DNA from 3 places in the Hydrogenophaga sp. T2 genome. Region 1 is predicted to be linked to each of the others. Evidence: predicted binding sites of a transcription regulator. Region 1 holds the regulator's gene; each other region holds the start of a gene.

Region 1 (5,482 bases):
CTGGGGCCCAAGCGCATCTCGGCGCTGATCAACCTCTGGGGCCTGGCGCTGGTCACGCCCATGGGGCTCTGGGCCGCGCTCGCGTTCGACTTCAGCGCCGTGGCGGCGCCCGTGTGGCTGCTGCTGGTGTTCTACGGCCTGGCAGCCAGCGTGTGGACCGTGTGGCTCTGGATGACCGGCCTCAAGACCGTGCCCGCCTCGCAGGCCGGCGTGTTCACCGTGATGCTGCCGATCAGCGCCGCGCTCATCGGCGTGCTGTTCATGGGCGAGCGGCTCACGCCGCTGCAGTTGCTGGCTTTCGGCATCGCGCTGCTCGGGCTGCTGCTGGCCACCCTGCCCTCGCGCGCGCCGCGCTGAGGCTCAGGCCGCCCCGGGCGCGCACCACAGGCCGCTCGGCTGGGTGATGCCCATCCACAGCGCCCAGCCCGAGGCCAGCATCAGCACCAGCCCGGCGAGGCGTATGCCCATGCCGCCGCTGCGCCAGTCGCCCAGGCGCAGCAACAGCCAGGGCCCGGCCAGCAGCGACACCGAGGTGCCGAGCGCGAACAGCGCCATCACGCCCGCACCTTCGAGGGCATTGGCGCTCAACGCCGCCACCAGCAGCGCCGAATACAGCAGGCCGCACGGCATCAGCGCCCAGCCGAACCCGAGCACGTAGGGCGCGCGCGGCCCGAGCGCGGCCATGGCCGGGCGCGCCTTGCGCCATACGCCCTGCCCGAGCCGATCGACCCAGGCCGGCTGGCGCGCCTGCCACAGCAGCACGGCGCCCAGCAGCAGGGCCGCCACATGGAACATGGTCCACACCGGGCGCAGCACGGCGCTGTGCTCGCCCACCCAGGCCAGACCCTGCACCGAGCCGCCCGCGAGGGCGCCCATGAGCGCATAACCCGCGATCCGGCTGCCCTGGAAGGCCAGCAGGGCCTGCGTGCTGCGCGGCGCCGCGGCGCGTGAAATGCCGGCGCAGGCCGCGCCGCACATGGCCACGCAGTGGGGTCCGCCCACGAGGCCCATGAGCAGTGCGGTGATGGCCAACGAACCCGTCATGCTCAGAGGATGCGCGAGAACCGGGCCCGGTCCTGGTCCACCTGCAGGTGGCGGTCGAAGACCATCGCGATCGCGCGCACCAGGTACCAACCGCGCTCGGTCACGTGCACGCCGGCGTCGTCGATGCGCACCAGGCCCTGTTCGGCGAAGTCCTCGAGCTGCTCGAGCTCGCGCGCGAAATAGCGGCGGCTGTCCACCAGGTGGCCCTGGTCGATGGATTCGTACAACAGCACGCCCTGGCACATGATGGACATGATGACCGCGCGGCGCATGAGGTCGTCGCGCGAGAGCGCGAGGCCGCGCACGATGGGCAGCCGCCCCTGGTCGAGCAGGTCCACGTACTCATCGAGCGTCTTGGCGTTCTGGCTGTAGGTCGCGCCCACGCGGCCGATGGCCGACACGCCGAGCGCGATCAGGTCGCAGTCGGGCTGGGTGCTGTAGCCCTGGAAGTTGCGGTGCAGCCGGCCCTGGCGCTTGGCCACGGCCAGCGCGTCGTCGGGCAGCGCGAAGTGGTCCATGCCCACGTAAACGTAGCCCGCCTCGCCGAGCGCGTCGAGCGAGGCCGAAAGCATGGCGAGCTTGTCGGCCGCACCGGGCAGTTCGGCCGACACGATGCGCCGCTGCGGCTTGAAGCGCGCAGGCAGGTGCGCGTAGCCATACAGGGCCACGCGGTCGGGCCGCAGTTCGGCGAGTTGCGCCAGCGTGCGCCGGAACGACTCGGGCGTCTGCAGGGGCAGGCCGTAGATCAGGTCCACGTTCACCGATTCGAAACCGATGCGGCGCGCCGCGGCCATGAGCTCGAACACCTGCGAGGCGGGCTGGATGCGGTGCACGGCCTTCTGCACCGCGGGGTCGAAGTCCTGCACGCCGAAGCTCAGGCGGTTGAAACCCAGGCGCTGCAGCGTCTGCAGGCGCGTGGCGTTCACGGTGCGCGGATCAACCTCGATCGAGTACTCACCACCCGGCACCAGCCGGAAGTGGCGCTTGAGCATGGCCATCAGGTCTTCGAGCTCGGCGTCGGACAGGAAGGTGGGTGTGCCGCCGCCCAGGTGCAGCTGGGACACCGACTGCCCCGAGCCCAGGTGCTCGATCTGCAGCTCGAGCTCGCGCGAGAGGTGACGCAGGTACTCGGCGCCGCGCGAATGGTGTTTGGTGATGACCTTGTTGCAGGCGCAGTAGTAACAGACCGATTCGCAGAAGGGCACGTGCACGTAGACCGACAGCGGCAGCGCGAGCGAGCCCGCGCGGCGCTGCTCCAGGGCCTGGCGGTAGTCCTGCTCGGTGAAGGCTTCGACGAAACGGTCGGCCGTGGGGTACGAGGTGTAGCGAGGCCCCGGCACGTCGTAGCGCTTGAGCAGGTCGTCGGAAATGGCGTGGCTCACGGAAGACTTTGGTGATGTAGACGGGCCCACTGTGCCCCAGGGCCTGTGGGGAAGGTTTGATCCGCGTCAATCGCACGCGCCGAAACGGTGTCTCTAGGGGTATGCTCGGGCTTGTTGAGGGAAATCATCACATGCTTATGGACGTCCATCGCATCAAAGTGGCCTGTTCGGGCTGCAATCTGCGCGAGTTGTGCCTGCCCATGGGTCTCAACCCCGACGAGATGGACAAGCTCGACCACCTCGTCTCCACGCGCAAGCGCATCAAGCGCGGCGATGCGCTGTTCTCCGCGGGCGACAGCTTCACCTCGCTCTATGCCGTGCGCTCGGGCTTCTTCAAGACCCGCGTCACCAGCCCCGACGGCCGCGACCAGGTCACGGGCTTTCAGATGGCGGGCGAGATCATCGGCCTCGACGGCATCGTCAACGACCGCCACTCGTGCGACGCCGTGGCGCTCGAAGACGCCGAGGTCTGTGTGATGCCCTTCGACGAGGTCGAGGCGCTGTCGCGCGAGTTCACCACGCTGCAGCACCACGTGCACCGCATCATGAGCCGCGAGATCGTGCGCGACCACAGCGTGATGCTGCTGCTGGGCAGCATGCGCGCCGAGGAGCGCCTCGCGGCCTTCCTGCTCAACCTGGTGCAGCGCCTGCAGGCGCGCGGTTTTTCGCCGTCCGAGTTCAACCTGCGCATGACGCGCGAGGAGATCGGCAGCTACCTGGGCATGAAGCTCGAAACCGTCAGCCGCACGTTCTCGAAGTTCGTCGACGACGGCGTGATCGAGGTCAAGCAGCGCTACGTGCACATCAAGGACACCGAGGCGCTGCGGCGCATCGTGAACCCTCAGACCTGCGGCTGATCCTCGGCCGGTGCGACCAGCACCGCGGTGAGCGCCCCCGCGACCGCGATGACGGCCCAGAAAACAAAAAAGCTCACCGTGTAGACCGCGGCGCGCGACCACTCCAGCGCCTGGCCGTGCCAGTGCAGCTGGCCCGGGTCGACCAGGGCGAACACCAGCATCTCGAGCACCCCGGCCAGCAGGAAGGCCGGCCAGGCCACCGCCATCCAGCGCCGCACGTTCATGCTCAGGGCTCCCGTGCCACCGGGGAGGCGGCGTGGTTGCGCGCCTGGTGCGCGGGTTGCAGCTTGATGAGCGCTGCTTCGCGCTCGGCGCCCTGCAGCGCACGGGCCTGCTGCAGCGTGGCCTCGTACTCGCCCTTGTCGATCACGGGGTCGGCGCCGTGGACGGCGATGACGGCGGTGGCGATGGCCGCCACCACCACGGCCAGCGGCCCGCCCACGACCAGCCACATGGGGCCCACGCGCCACCAGGGCACGGGGTGGGTGACAGCGTTCGGTTCGGCGTTCATGGTTTTCTCCTGGACATTCAGCGGGGCACGAGGAAGGTGGTCTTCTCGCGCACCTGCAGGCCGGCCTCCTGCGGCGCGCTCACGTCGAAGACGATGGGGTGCGAGCCGCTGCCGGCCGCGCCCGGCGGCAACTGCACCCGCGCGGCCACTGAGCGCACCTCGGCCGGGTCGACCTGCACCAGCGCGTCGGACGCGAGTTCGATGCCCGGCAGGCCTTCGACCCGGACGCGGTAAGTCTGAGGGGCTTCGGTGGCGTTCATGATCTGCAGCCGGTAGACATTCTCGATGCGGCCCTGCCCCACCTCGCGCGCCAGCGCGCCGCGGTCGCGGATCACGTCGACCTTGAGCGGCACACGCAGCGCCAGGCTACCGAGCACCGCGAGCGTGATCGCGGCCAGGATGCCCCCGTACACCAGCACGCGCGGGCGCAGCGCGCGGCGCAGCATCTGCGCACGGCTCCATCCCTCGGCCAGCCCGTTCTGGGTGGTGTAACGGATCAGCCCGCGCGGGTAGCCCACCTTGTCCATCACGTCGTCGCACACGTCGATGCACGCGCCGCAGCCGATGCATTCGTACTGCAGGCCCTTGCGGATGTCGATGCCCGTGGGGCAGACCTGCACGCACAGCGTGCAGTCCACGCAGGCACCCAGGCCCAGGGCCTGGGGATCGGCCTTCTTGCTGCGCGCCCCTCGCGGCTCGCCACGCCGGGCGTCGTAGGTCACGATCATCGTGTCCTTGTCGAACATCGCGCTCTGGAAGCGCGCGTAAGGGCACATGTACTTGCACACCTGCTCGCGCAGGAAGCCGGCATTGCCATAGGTGGCGAAGCCGTAGAACAGCACCCAGAAGGTCTGCCAGGGCCCGAGCGCGAACGCGGCCACCAGCCCCGCGAGCTCGCGAATGGGCGTGAAGTAGCCGACGAAGGTGAAGCCGGTCCACAGGCCCACCGCGGCCCACAGGCCGTGCTTGAGCGCCTTCTTGCCGATCTTGGCCGCGCTCAGCGGCGCGGCGTCCAGGCGCAGGCGCGCGCTGCGGTCGCCCTCCACGCGGCGCTCGATCCACAGAAACATCTCGGTGTAGACCGTCTGCGGGCAGGCGTAGCCGCACCACAGGCGGCCGGCCACCGCGGTGAACAGGAACAGCGCGAGCGCCGAGATGACCAGCAGCCCCGTGAGGTAGATGAAGTCCTGCGGGTAGAGCACCAGCGGGAAGATGAAGAAGCGCCGCGCCTCGAGGTCGAACAGCACGGCCTGGCGCCCGTTCCACTGCAGCCAGGGCAGGCCGTAGAACAGCAGCTGGGTGGCCCAGACCAGGGCCCAGCGCCACTTCGAGAACAGGCCCGAGACCGAGCGCGGATGGATCTTCTGGCGCGAGGCGTAGAGCGAGACCATCACCTCCTCGTCGCCCACGCCCGGGGTCACGGGCACGGGCTGGATGGGGATGACGCGCGGTTTGCCTGCGTCGGCCGGCTGACTCATGACACGCTCACTGGGCAGGACGGTTCGACAGGCCCCAGACGTAGGCGGTCAGCACGTGGATCTGGTCGGCCGTGAGCAGCTGGTTCTGCGCCGGCATGTGGTTGCTGATGCCCTTGGTCACCGCGCGCACCACCGCCTCTTCGCCCCAGCCGTGCAGCCAGATGTCGTCGGTGAGGTTGGGCGCGCCGATGGCGGTGTTGCCCTTGCCGT
Region 2 (5,482 bases), 140 kb from region 1:
GACCAAGACCGTGCTGATCGTGGACGGCAAGCCCAGCTTCGTGGACACCTCCACGCCGCGCGCGCTCGAGCTGTCCGAACTGCCCGGCATCGTCGAGGACTACCGCCGCGCGGCGCTGGCCGCGATCGAGGCCGGCTTCGACGGCGTGGAGGTGCACGCGGCCAACGGCTACCTGCTCGACCAGTTCCTCAAGACCGGCGCCAACCAGCGCACCGATGCGTACGGCGGCTCCATCGCCAACCGCGCGCGCCTGCTGCTCGAGGTGGTGCGCGCCGTGACGGGCGCGATCGGCGCCGGCCGCACGGGCATCCGCCTCTCGCCCGTGACCCCGGCCAACGACGTGGTGGACGCCGATCCGCAGCCGCTGTTCGAGCACGTGGTGCGCGAGCTCGCCCCGCTGGGCCTGGCCTACATCCACGTGATCGAGGGCGCCACCGGGGGCCCGCGCGAGGTCGATGGCCGGCCCTTTGACTACGCCGCGCTGCGCCAGGCCTGGCGCGCCGCAGGCGGGCAGGGCGCCTGGATGGTCAACAACGGCTACGACCTGCCGCTGGCCGAGCAGTCGCTGCGCGACGGCGCCGACCTCGTGGCCTTCGGCCGCCCCTTCATCGCCAACCCCGACCTGGTGGCGCGTCTGCGCAGCGGCGGCCCGTTCAACACGCCCGACAAGAACACCTTCTACGGCGGCGGTGCGCAGGGCTACACCGACTACCCCACGCTCGCCACGGCCTGAAGCCGCGACCGGCCCCCGGGCGGTTTATCCTCGGGGGCCATGAAGCTCTACAACTACTTCCGCTCCTCCGCCTCGTTTCGCGTGCGCATCGCGCTGCACCTCAAGGGCCTGCCCTTCGAGTACGTGCCGGTGCACATCGCCAAGGGCGAACACAAGCAGGCGGCCTGGGCCGGGGTGTTGACCGAAGGCCTGGTGCCCGCGCTGGAGCTCGATGACGGCACGCGGCTCACGCAGTCCATGGCCATCATCGAGTACCTCGACGAGACCCAGCCCGGTGCGCGCCTGCTGCCCGCCGATGCGCTGGGCCGAGCCCGCGTGCGCGCGCTGGCGCAGATCGTGGCCTGCGAGATCCACCCGATCAACAACCTGCGTGTGCTCAAGTACCTCACGCGCGAGCTCAAGGTGGAAGACGAGCCCAAGAACGTCTGGTACCGCCACTGGGTGCGCGAAGGCCTGGAAGCCTTCGAACGCCAGCTTGCCGCCGGCCCCACGGGCCGCTTCTGCCACGGCGACACGCCCACCCTGGCCGACTGCTGCCTCGTGCCGCAGATCTTCAACGGCCAGCGCTTCAACACCGATTTCAGCGGCCTCACGCGCACCATGGCGGTGTTCGATCAGTGCATGCAGCACGAGGCCTTCCAGAAGGCGCAACCCTCGGCCTGCCCCGACGCCGAGGCCTGATGGCCGAGGGCAGCGCCTTCGCGCCCGACTGGCCTGCGCCCGCGGGCGTGCGCGCGCTGTGCACCACGCGCGCGGGCGGTGCCTCGGTGGCGCCGTTCGACCGCTTCAACCTCGGCGACCACGTGCGCGACGAGCCGGCCGCCGTGGTCGCCAACCGCGCCGCACTGGCCCGGCTCACCGCGCCAGCGCGGCCGGTGTTCCTGCAGCAGGTGCATGGCACCGCGGTGCTGCACCTGGGACCTGAGACCCCCGATGGCGCCGTGGCCGACGCCGCGCTCGTGACCGTGCCCGGTGTGGCCGCCACCATCATGGTGGCCGATTGCCTGCCGGTGCTGTTCGCGCACGGCTCGGGGCGGGCGGTGGCGGCCGCGCACGCGGGCTGGCGCGGCCTGGTGGGCGGGGTGCTCGAAGCCACAGCCGGCGCGCTGCGCGAGGCCGTGGGCCCGGGTGAGGTGCTGGCCTGGCTCGGCCCGGCCATCGGGCCCACGGCGTTCGAGGTGGGTGACGAGGTGCGCCAGGCCTTCGTGGCCGCCGATCCCGCAGCGGCGGGGCATTTCAGGCCGCACGAGACGGCCGGCAAATGGTGGGCGAACCTGCCCGGTCTGGCGCGCCAGCGGCTCGCGGCCGCGGGCGTGGCCGCGGTGCACGGCAACGACGGTGGCCCTGGCTGGTGCACCGTCGGCCAGCCCTCACGGTTCTTTTCGCACCGGCGCGACGCCGCCCGCCTCGGCAGCACCGGCCGTTTCGCGGCCTGCGTCTGGCTGGGCTGAGGCCGCGGCGCGGGCCGCGTCCTGCGCGGCCTCCTGCGCCCGGCGTTCGCGCCGCCGCTGGGGCGTGCGCATCACGTAAACGATGATGGCGACGGGCACAAGACCGTAGAGAAAAAAGGTCACAATGGCCCCGAGCACCGAACCGGTCGTGTTCATGGCTTCGGCCACCGACATCATCAACACGACATACATCCAACCAATCACGATCAGGTACACGGCTTGCTTTCTGTGTGATCTGCGTCAAGTCCCTGAAAGGCGGCGCAGGGATACTTCGACCCACCAAGAGACAAAGGCCGAACTGTAGGCCACCGGCAATCGCCGAGGAGACACGCATGGCATCGGGCAAACCAGACCAGACCCCCGACTGGGCGCAAGCCGCGCAGCAGTTCCAGCAGAACCTGGTGCAGCAATGGGCACAGCTGGCACAGGCCTTCCCGGGCGCCGCGGCCATGCCCGCCCAGGGCGCCGACCCGCTGGCCGCGTTCCGGGCATTCATGCCGGCCGGCCAGGCCGCCTCGCCCCTGGGCTTGCCCGCGCTCGGCGAGCTGTTCCAGCAAGCGGGCGGGCAGGGCGTGGGCATCGACCCGGCGCAGCTGCTCGAAATCCAGCAGACCTACCTCAAGGAAGCCGCGGCGCTGTGGAACCAGGGCCTCACGCCCACGCCCGCGGGTGACCGCCGCTTCGCCGGCGAGGCCTGGGCGCAGAACCCGCTGTCCTCGTTCACCGCGGCCGTCTACCTGCTCAATGCGCGCACGCTCATGGCCCTGGCCGACGCGGTGCAGGGCGACGCCAAGACGCGCGCGCGTGTGCGCTTCGGCGTGCAGCAGTGGATCGACGCCAGCGCGCCGAGCAACTTCCTGGCCTTCAACGCCGAGGCCCAGAAGAAGGCCATCGAGACCCAGGGCGAGAGCATCGCCAAGGGCGTGGCCAACCTGCTGCACGACATCCGCCAGGGCCATGTGTCCATGACCGACGAGAGCGTGTTCGAGGTGGGCAAGAACGTGGCCACCACCGAAGGCGCCGTGGTGTTCGAAAACGAGCTGTTCCAGCTCATCGAATACAAACCGTTGACCCCCAAGGTGTATGAGCGGCCCTTTCTGCTCGTGCCGCCCTGCATCAACAAGTTCTACATCCTCGATCTGCAGCCCGAGAATTCCTTCATCCGCTACGCGGTGGAGCAGGGCCACCGCACCTTCGTGGTGAGCTGGCGCAACCCCGACGAATCGCTGGGCCACAAGACCTGGGACGACTACATCGAGGACGCGGTCATCAAGGCCATCGACACCGTGCGCGACATCAGCGGCGCGGCCGACATCAACGCGCTGGGCTTTTGCGTGGGCGGCACCATGCTGGGCACGGCGCTCGCCGTCCTCGCGGGCCGCGGCGAGAACAAGGTGCACAGCGCGACCTTCCTCACCACGCTGCTCGACTTCACCGACACCGGCATCCTCGACGTCTTCATCGACGAGAACTTCGTGAAGTACCGCGAGCTGCAGTTCGCCAACGGCGGTCTCATGCCCGGCCGCGACCTCGCCACCACCTTCAGCTTCCTGCGCCCCAACGACCTGGTGTGGAACTACGTGGTGGGCAACTACCTCAAGGGCGAAACGCCGCCGCCCTTCGACCTGCTGTACTGGAACTCCGACAGCACCAACCTGCCCGGGCCGTACTACGCCTGGTACCTGCGCCACATGTACCTGCAGAACGACCTCGTCAAACCCGGCGCGGTCACGGTGTGCGGACAGAAGATCGATTTCCGTCGGGTCAAGCTGCCGGTCTACATCTACGGCTCGCGCGAAGACCACATCGTGCCCATCGGCGGCGCCTACGGTGCCACGCAGATTTTCCCGGGCAAGAAGCGCTTCGTCATGGGCGCCTCGGGCCACATCGCGGGCGTGATCAACCCCGCGAGCAAGGGCAAGCGCAGCCACTGGACCAGCAGCGGCACCCAGTTCCCCAAGGACGTGAAAGACTGGATCGCCAACGCCACCGAGCACCCGGGCAGCTGGTGGACCGACTGGTCTGCGTGGCTCAAGCCCCAGGCCGGCAAGCAGATCGCCGCGCCCAGGGCCTATGGCCGCGGCAAGGCCTACGCCGCCATCGAACCCGCCCCGGGCCGCTACGTGAAGGCCCGGGCCTGAGTTTTCTCACCATCGCAGACCAACGGAGAACCCCATGGAAGACATCGTCATCGTCGCCGCCGCCCGCACCGCCGTCGGCAAGTTCGGCGGCACCCTGGCCAAGACCCCGGCCACCGAGCTCGGCGCCACGGTGATCAAGGCGCTGCTCGAGCGCACCGGCCTGCCCAACGACGCCATCGGCGAAGTGATCATGGGCCAGGTGCTCGCGGCCGGCGTGGGCCAGAACCCCGCGCGTCAGGCCATGATGAAAGCCGGCGTGGCCAAGGAAACGCCGGCGCTCACCATCAACGCGGTCTGCGGCTCGGGCCTCAAGGCCGTGATGCTCGCGGCCCAGGCCATCAACGCCGGCGACAGCGAGATCGTGATCGCGGGCGGCCAGGAGAACATGAGCGCTTCGCCCCACGTGCTCAACGGCAGCCGCGACGGCCAGCGCATGGGCGACTGGAAGATGACCGACACCATGATCGTGGACGGCCTGTGGGACGTGTACAACCAGTACCACATGGGCATCACGGCCGAGAACGTCGCCAAGGCGCACGGCATCACGCGCGAGATGCAGGACGCGCTCGCCCTGGGCAGCCAGCAGAAGGCCGCGGCAGCGCAGGAGGCCGGCCGCTTCAAGGATGAGATCGTGGGCGTGAGCATCCCGCAGAAGAAGGGCGATGCCCTGGTGTTCGACACCGACGAGTTCATCAACAAGAAGACGAATGCCGAAGCGCTCGCGGGCCTGCGTCCGGCCTTCGACAAGGCCGGTACCGTGACCGCGGGCAACGCCAGCGGCATCAACGACGGCGCGGCCGCCGTGGTGGTGATGAGCGCGAAGAAGGCCGCGGCCCTGGGCCTGAAGCCGCTCGCGCGCATCGCGGCCTTCGGCACCAGCGGCCTGGACCCGGCCACCATGGGCATGGGCCCGGTGCCGGCCTCGAAGAAGGCGCTGGCGCGCGCGGGCTGGAAGGCCGCCGATGTGGACCTGTTCGAGCTCAACGAAGCCTTCGCCGCCCAGGCCTGCGCGGTCAACAAGGCGCTCGACATCGACCCGGCGCGCGTGAACGTGAACGGCGGCGCCATCGCCATCGGGCACCCGATCGGTGCGTCGGGTTGCCGCGTGCTCGTGACCCTGCTGCACGAAATGCAGCGCCGCGACGCCAAACGCGGCC
Region 3 (5,482 bases), on a different contig from region 1:
ACTGCAACTGGGTGCTGGGTGGTGGGTTGCTGCGCGGCGGTTGTGGCGGGGCGGCGAGCACGGCGCTGGCCAGCAGCGCGCTGGCCAGGCCGGCGAGGAACAGGCGGGCGGATCGCATGGGGCTCATGTGGCGTGGGACCGCGGGCCGCTGCCCGGGTGCCCGAGATCGGCGCTGAGCCGACGGGTGGTTCTGAGCAGGGCGGTCGCGGGCGCGCCGTCCCAGGCGGTGTCGAGCGTGGCCACCCAGCCCAGCACCACCATGCCCAGCGCGAGCCGGCCCTGCGCGTCGAACACCGGCGCGCAGAAGCCGCCCACCCCGGGCAGCAGGCTGTGCACCACACGCGCCACGCCGCGGCGGCGCACCTCGTCGAGCAGGGCTTGCACCTCGGCGGGCGACTGCGGCAGGTCTTCGGCGGTGAGGCCGTCGCCGCGCGGCAGCTTTTTCAGCCGCGCGAGTTCGTCGCGGGTCATGGCGGCCAGGCGCTCGGCGTCGCGGCCTTCGCGGCCCATGAAGGCCGCGAAGCAGCGGCCCGTGGCCGAACTCAGCAGCGGCATCACGTCGCCCAGGCGCAGCGTCACCGGCATCACCTGCGGGGCCTCGGCCCAGTGCACCATGGTCGGGCCCTGGTTGCCCCAGACCGCGATCGCCACCGTGTGGCCCACGTCCTGCAGCAGGCCGTCGACGCGCTCACGCGCGAGCTTCACGGCGTCCAGGCGCGCCAGGCTGGCCAGGCCCAGGCGCAGCGCGGCCGGGCCCAGGTCGTAGCGGTTGCTCACCGGGTCCTGCACCACCAGGCCAAGGCGCTGGAAGCTCACGAGGTAGCGGTGGGCCTTGGCCGCGCTCATGCTCGCGGCGGCCGCGAGGTCGCGCAGCATCAGCGGACCATGGGCCTGCGACATGGCCTCGAGCAGCTCGAATCCCACTTCGACCGACTGGATGCCCGCGCGCTGCGGCTCCGTGTCGTCGGGGGTGTCGGTGTCGTCGGCAGGGGTTTGGTCTAGAATCTCGCGCTTACGCATAGGTGAACGAATTTCACTATTCGTAATTATGTGACGAAGCCCCGGTTCGGTGGGGCGGCGCTTCACCCAGCACACTTCACCCCCAACGGCAGCAGGAGAACGGCATGAAACTCGCCACCTACAAGGACGGCTCGCGCGACGGACAACTGGTGGTGGTCTCGCGCGACCTGAGCACGGCCCATTATGCGACCGGCATCGCGAACACCCTGCAGCGCGCGCTCGACGACTGGAACTTCATCGCCCCGCAGCTGCAGGACCTGTACGTCACGCTCAACCAGGGCAAGGCGCGCCATGCCTTCCCTTTCGATCCGGCCATGTGCATGGCGCCGCTGCCGCGCGCCTACCAGTGGGCCGACGGTTCGGCCTACATCAACCACGTCGAGCTGGTGCGTGCCGCGCGCAACTCCGAGGTGCCGCACAGCTTCTACGAAGACCCGCTGATGTACCAGGGCGGCAGCGACGACTTCATCGGCCCGCAGGACGACGTGGTGTGCCCGAGCGAGGACTACGGTATCGACTTCGAGGCCGAGATCGCGGTGATCACGGGCGACGTGCCCATGACGGCCACGCCCGAGCAGGCCCTGGAAGGCGTGCGCCTGATCATGCTGGCCAACGACGTGTCGCTGCGCAACCTGATCCCGGCCGAACTCGCCAAGGGCTTTGGCTTCTTCCAGAGCAAGCCGGCCACGGCCTTCAGTCCGGTGGCGGTCACGCCCGACGAGCTCGGCGATGCCTGGCAGGGCGGTCGCGTGCACCTCACGCTGCAGAGCACCTGGAACGGCCGCAAGGTGGGCATGTGCGAAGCCGGCCCCGAGATGACCTTCCACTTCGGCCAGCTCATCGCCCACATCTGCAAGACGCGCAACGTGCGCGCCGGCTCCATCGTGGGCAGCGGCACGGTGAGCAACAAGGCGGTCACGGTCGACGGCCGCCAGGAATGGCCCAAGGGCTACAGCTGCATTGCCGAGAAACGCGCGATCGAGACCATCCTCGACGGCAAGCCCTCGACCGCCTTCATGAAGTTCGGCGACACCATCCGCATCGAGATGAAGGGCAAGGATGGCCAGAGCGTGTTCGGCGCGATCGACCAGAAGATCGCCCCGCTCGCCAAGGCCTGAGGCCCCGGGCGCCTCACTCGGCCTGCGCCTGGCAGGCCACGCAGCGCTCGGCCGTGGGTTGGGCGTGCAGCCGGGCCGCCGGGATGGGCGCGCCGCATTGCAGGCACAGGCCGTAGCTGCCGTCGTGCACGCGCTCCAGTGCGCGTTCGATGGCCTGCAGCTCGGCCGTCTCGCGTTCGCCCAGCTCGGCGCCGAGGTCGAAGGCGTCGTTGCGCACCAGGCCGCGATCGTCGGCGCGTTCGCGCTTGTCCGAGGCCGCTTCGGCCCGGCTGCGCGCGCCGCCGCGCTGGCCTTGCAGGCGCGCGAGCAACTCGTCGCGGCGCGTGATCAGCTGCAGGCGGAAGGTGTCGGAAACGGGTTTGCTCATGGAGGCCTCCTGAGCGCGCATGGTGAGGCCGCGGCGCGCGGCGCGGCTTGACGCAGGTCAAGCACAATGGCCCGCGTTCCGAACCAACACCCGAGGAGACCCCGCATGAGCCAGACCGTGGACTACGGCCGCTACCAGACGCTTGAGATCACCCGCCGCGGACCGCTGGTCAACGGCACGCCCAGCGTGCTCGACATCCGCATGCGCGCCGATGGCCCCGGCGGCAACGGCAAGCTGCCCACGGCCGGCCACGAGGGCCACTGGGAGCTCAGCGAGATCTGGCGCGACGTGGGGCGCGACGACACGGTGCGCGCGGCCGTGCTGCGCGGCAGCGGCATGGGCTTCTCGGGCGGCGGCGACCTGGCCCTGGTGCAGGACATGGCGACCGACTTCGAGGTGCGCTCGCGCGTGTGGAAGGAAGCGCGCGACCTGGTCTACAACGTGATCAATTGCGACAAGCCCATCGTGAGCGCCATGCATGGCCCGGCCGTGGGCGCGGGTCTGGTGGCCGGCCTGCTGGCCGACATCTCCATTGCCGCGCGCAGCGCGAAGATCGTCGACGGCCACACGCGCCTGGGCGTGGCCGCGGGCGACCATGCGGCCATCGTGTGGCCGCTGCTGTGCGGCATGGCCAAGGCCAAGTACTACCTGATGCTGTGCGACGCGGTGAGCGGCGAAGAGGCCGAGCGCATCGGCCTGGTGTCGCTGGTGGTCGACGACGACCAGCTGCTGGACAAGGCCTACGAGGTGGCCGACCGCCTCGCCGGCGGCAGCGCGAGCGCGATCCGCTGGACCAAGTACTCGCTCAACAACTGGCTGCGCCAGGCGGGCCCGAGCTTCGACACCTCGCTCGCGCTGGAATTCATGGGTTTTGCCGGGCCCGACGTGCGCGAAGGTGTGGCATCCTTGCGCGAGCGCCGCGCGCCGCGCTACGGCGTCGACGGCTGATCCCCGGTACACCTCGAGGAGACTCCGATGAGCGATGCGTCGGCCCCTGGCTTCGGCAAGTTCGTGCCGGGTTTCGATTTCCTGCAGAACCTGGCCACGCAGGCCGCCGGCGGGCTGGCTCAGGGCATCGGGCAGAACCTGCCGCAGATGCCCAACCTGAGCCACTGGGTTGCGCCCACCTTCAACGTCGAGGAACTCGAGAAGCGCATCGAAGAGCTCAAGGCCGTGCACTTCTGGCTCGACCAGAACGCCAAGGCCCTGGGCGCAACCATCCAGGCGCTCGAAGTGCAGAAGATGACGCTGTCCACCCTGAAGTCGATGAACTTCAGCATGGGCGACGTGGCCAATGCGCTCAAGCTCAAGGCCGCCGACACCGTGGCCGGCTTCACCGCTGCAGCCGCCCCCGCCAGCAAGTTCGCCGGCCTCGAGGTGGCGCCGCGCCACAACAGCGCGACCGACGCCCCCGCGAAGCCCGCGCGCAAGGCCCGCAAGCCCGCGGCCAAGAAGGCCGCGGCGGCGGCCGCACCGGCCCCGCCGGCCGGCGTGGTCGACCCGGTGCAGTGGTGGGGCGCGCTGTCGCAACAATTCCAGCAGATCGCCAGCAACGCCCTGAAGGACGTGGCCAAGCAGACCGCGCTCGACACCACGCGCCAGGTTGCCAGCGGCCTCGGCGGCGCCGCGGTGAAGACCGCCACCGGCCTGGCCGGCCAGGCCGCGCGCAAGGCCGCGCGTGCGCTCTCACCCACGCCCGCGAAGAAAGCCCCGCCGGCCCGCAAGGCCCGCGCCTCCCGCTGAACCGATGAAACGATTTCCCCACGCGCACGCCACGCACCCGCAGTGGCGCATGGCCGCGGCCATGGTGGTGGCGCAGTTGCGCGGCCAGATGGCCCTGCCCGATCACGCGAGCCAGCCCTCGCTGGGCCTGCTCTACATCACCGACCACTACGCCACCGAGGCCCAGGCCATCCTCGAATGCCTGAGCGCCGAACTGCCCGAGGTGACCGACTGGGCCGGCACCGTGGGCGTGGGCGTGTCGGCCAACAACGTCGAGTACTTCGACGAGCCCGCGATGGCGCTGATGCTGTGCGACCTGAGCCCCGACCAGTACCGCGTGTTCAGCGGTGTCGCGCCGCTCTCGGTCAGCGGCCGCGCCGACGCGGGCGACGGCTTTTCGGCCCACACGGCACTGGTGCACGCCGACGGCGGCACGCCCGAGCTGGCCGAGCTGATCCACGAGATGGCCGAGCGCACCGGCAGCGGCTACCTGTTCGGCGGCCTGGCCGGCAGCCGCAGCGCCACGGTGCAGTTCGCACTCGGCAGCACCGGCAATCTCAGCGGCCAGGGCGCGGCCAGCGGCGTGTTCCACGGTGGCCTGAGCGGCGTGGCCTTCGCGCGCGGAGTGGACATCGTGTCGCGTGTGACCCAAGGGGCGCAGCCCGTCGCGCCCGAGCACCGGGTCACCGAGGCCGAAGGCAACCTGGTGCTGCGGCTGGACGGCGAGCCCGCGCTCGACGTGCTGCTGCGCGAGCTGCGCATCTCGCTTGACCACCCCGAGCACGCCATGCCGCGCCTGCGCAACACGCTGGTGGGGCTCACGCGCTCCGAACCCGATGGCGTGGAAGTGGGCGACAGCGAAGCCGCGCGCCTGCGCGGCGCCTTCGGGCAGGAGGTGCTGGTGCGGCACCTGATCGGCCTCGATCCGGCGCGCCGCGGCGTGGCGGTGGCCGATCTCGCGCCCGTGGGGACGCGGCTGGCGTTCTGCGAGCGCCACGTGCGGGCGGCCCGTGCCGACCTGGTGCGCGTGTGCGCCGAACTGCGCGAGGAGCTCGAACCCGAAGAGGTGCTGATCGGCAGCGGCGAGGCCGAGCTCGAGCTGTCGCCGCGGCCGGCGCGCAGCATCGCGGGCGCGGTGTACGTGAGCTGCGCGGGCCGCGGCGGTCCGCATTTCGGCGGGCCGAGCGCCGAGCTCCAGGTGGTGCGCCACGCGCTGGGCGACGTGCCGCTGGTGGGCTTTTTTGCCGGCGGCGAG

What was found. Region 1 encodes FNR, which switches genes on or off when oxygen is low (the NO sensors DNR and NnrR bind a similar motif). Its sites were predicted from a motif close to TTGATNNNNATCAA; they were not measured.
Region 2: WDZ95_RS10405 (PHA/PHB synthase family protein) is a predicted target of FNR. The motif match lies at 2,415-2,428, and genes of this name have one in related genera.
Region 3: WDZ95_RS13055 (TraR/DksA family transcriptional regulator) is a predicted target of FNR. The motif match lies at 2,553-2,566, and genes of this name have one in related genera.

Annotation. Positions count from the first base shown of each region.
Region 1 covers NZ_JBBHZJ010000004.1:197,702-203,183, forward strand. The annotation lists gene WDZ95_RS11035 (DMT family transporter) at 1-357, shown strand, start outside; gene WDZ95_RS11040 (sulfite exporter TauE/SafE family protein) at 361-1,044, opposite strand; gene hemN (oxygen-independent coproporphyrinogen III oxidase) at 1,047-2,426, opposite strand; gene fnr (fumarate/nitrate reduction transcriptional regulator Fnr) at 2,564-3,283, shown strand; gene WDZ95_RS11055 (hypothetical protein) at 3,268-3,507, opposite strand; gene WDZ95_RS11060 (nitrogen fixation protein FixH) at 3,510-3,794, opposite strand; gene ccoG (cytochrome c oxidase accessory protein CcoG) at 3,812-5,272, opposite strand; gene ccoP (cytochrome-c oxidase, cbb3-type subunit III) at 5,280-5,482, opposite strand, start outside.
Region 2 covers NZ_JBBHZJ010000004.1:60,943-66,424, reverse strand. The annotation lists gene WDZ95_RS10425 (alkene reductase) at 1-733, shown strand, start outside; gene maiA (maleylacetoacetate isomerase) at 773-1,414, shown strand; gene pgeF (peptidoglycan editing factor PgeF) at 1,414-2,184, shown strand; gene WDZ95_RS10410 (hypothetical protein) at 2,104-2,400, opposite strand; gene WDZ95_RS10405 (PHA/PHB synthase family protein) at 2,517-4,325, shown strand; gene WDZ95_RS10400 (acetyl-CoA C-acetyltransferase) at 4,360-5,482, shown strand, end outside.
Region 3 covers NZ_JBBHZJ010000005.1:45,287-50,768, reverse strand. The annotation lists gene WDZ95_RS13070 (DUF3108 domain-containing protein) at 1-118, opposite strand, end outside; gene WDZ95_RS13065 (IclR family transcriptional regulator) at 124-1,020, opposite strand; gene WDZ95_RS13060 (fumarylacetoacetate hydrolase family protein) at 1,125-2,138, shown strand; gene WDZ95_RS13055 (TraR/DksA family transcriptional regulator) at 2,152-2,505, opposite strand; gene WDZ95_RS13050 (enoyl-CoA hydratase/isomerase family protein) at 2,611-3,453, shown strand; gene WDZ95_RS13045 (PhaM family polyhydroxyalkanoate granule multifunctional regulatory protein) at 3,481-4,248, shown strand; gene WDZ95_RS13040 (FIST signal transduction protein) at 4,253-5,482, shown strand, end outside.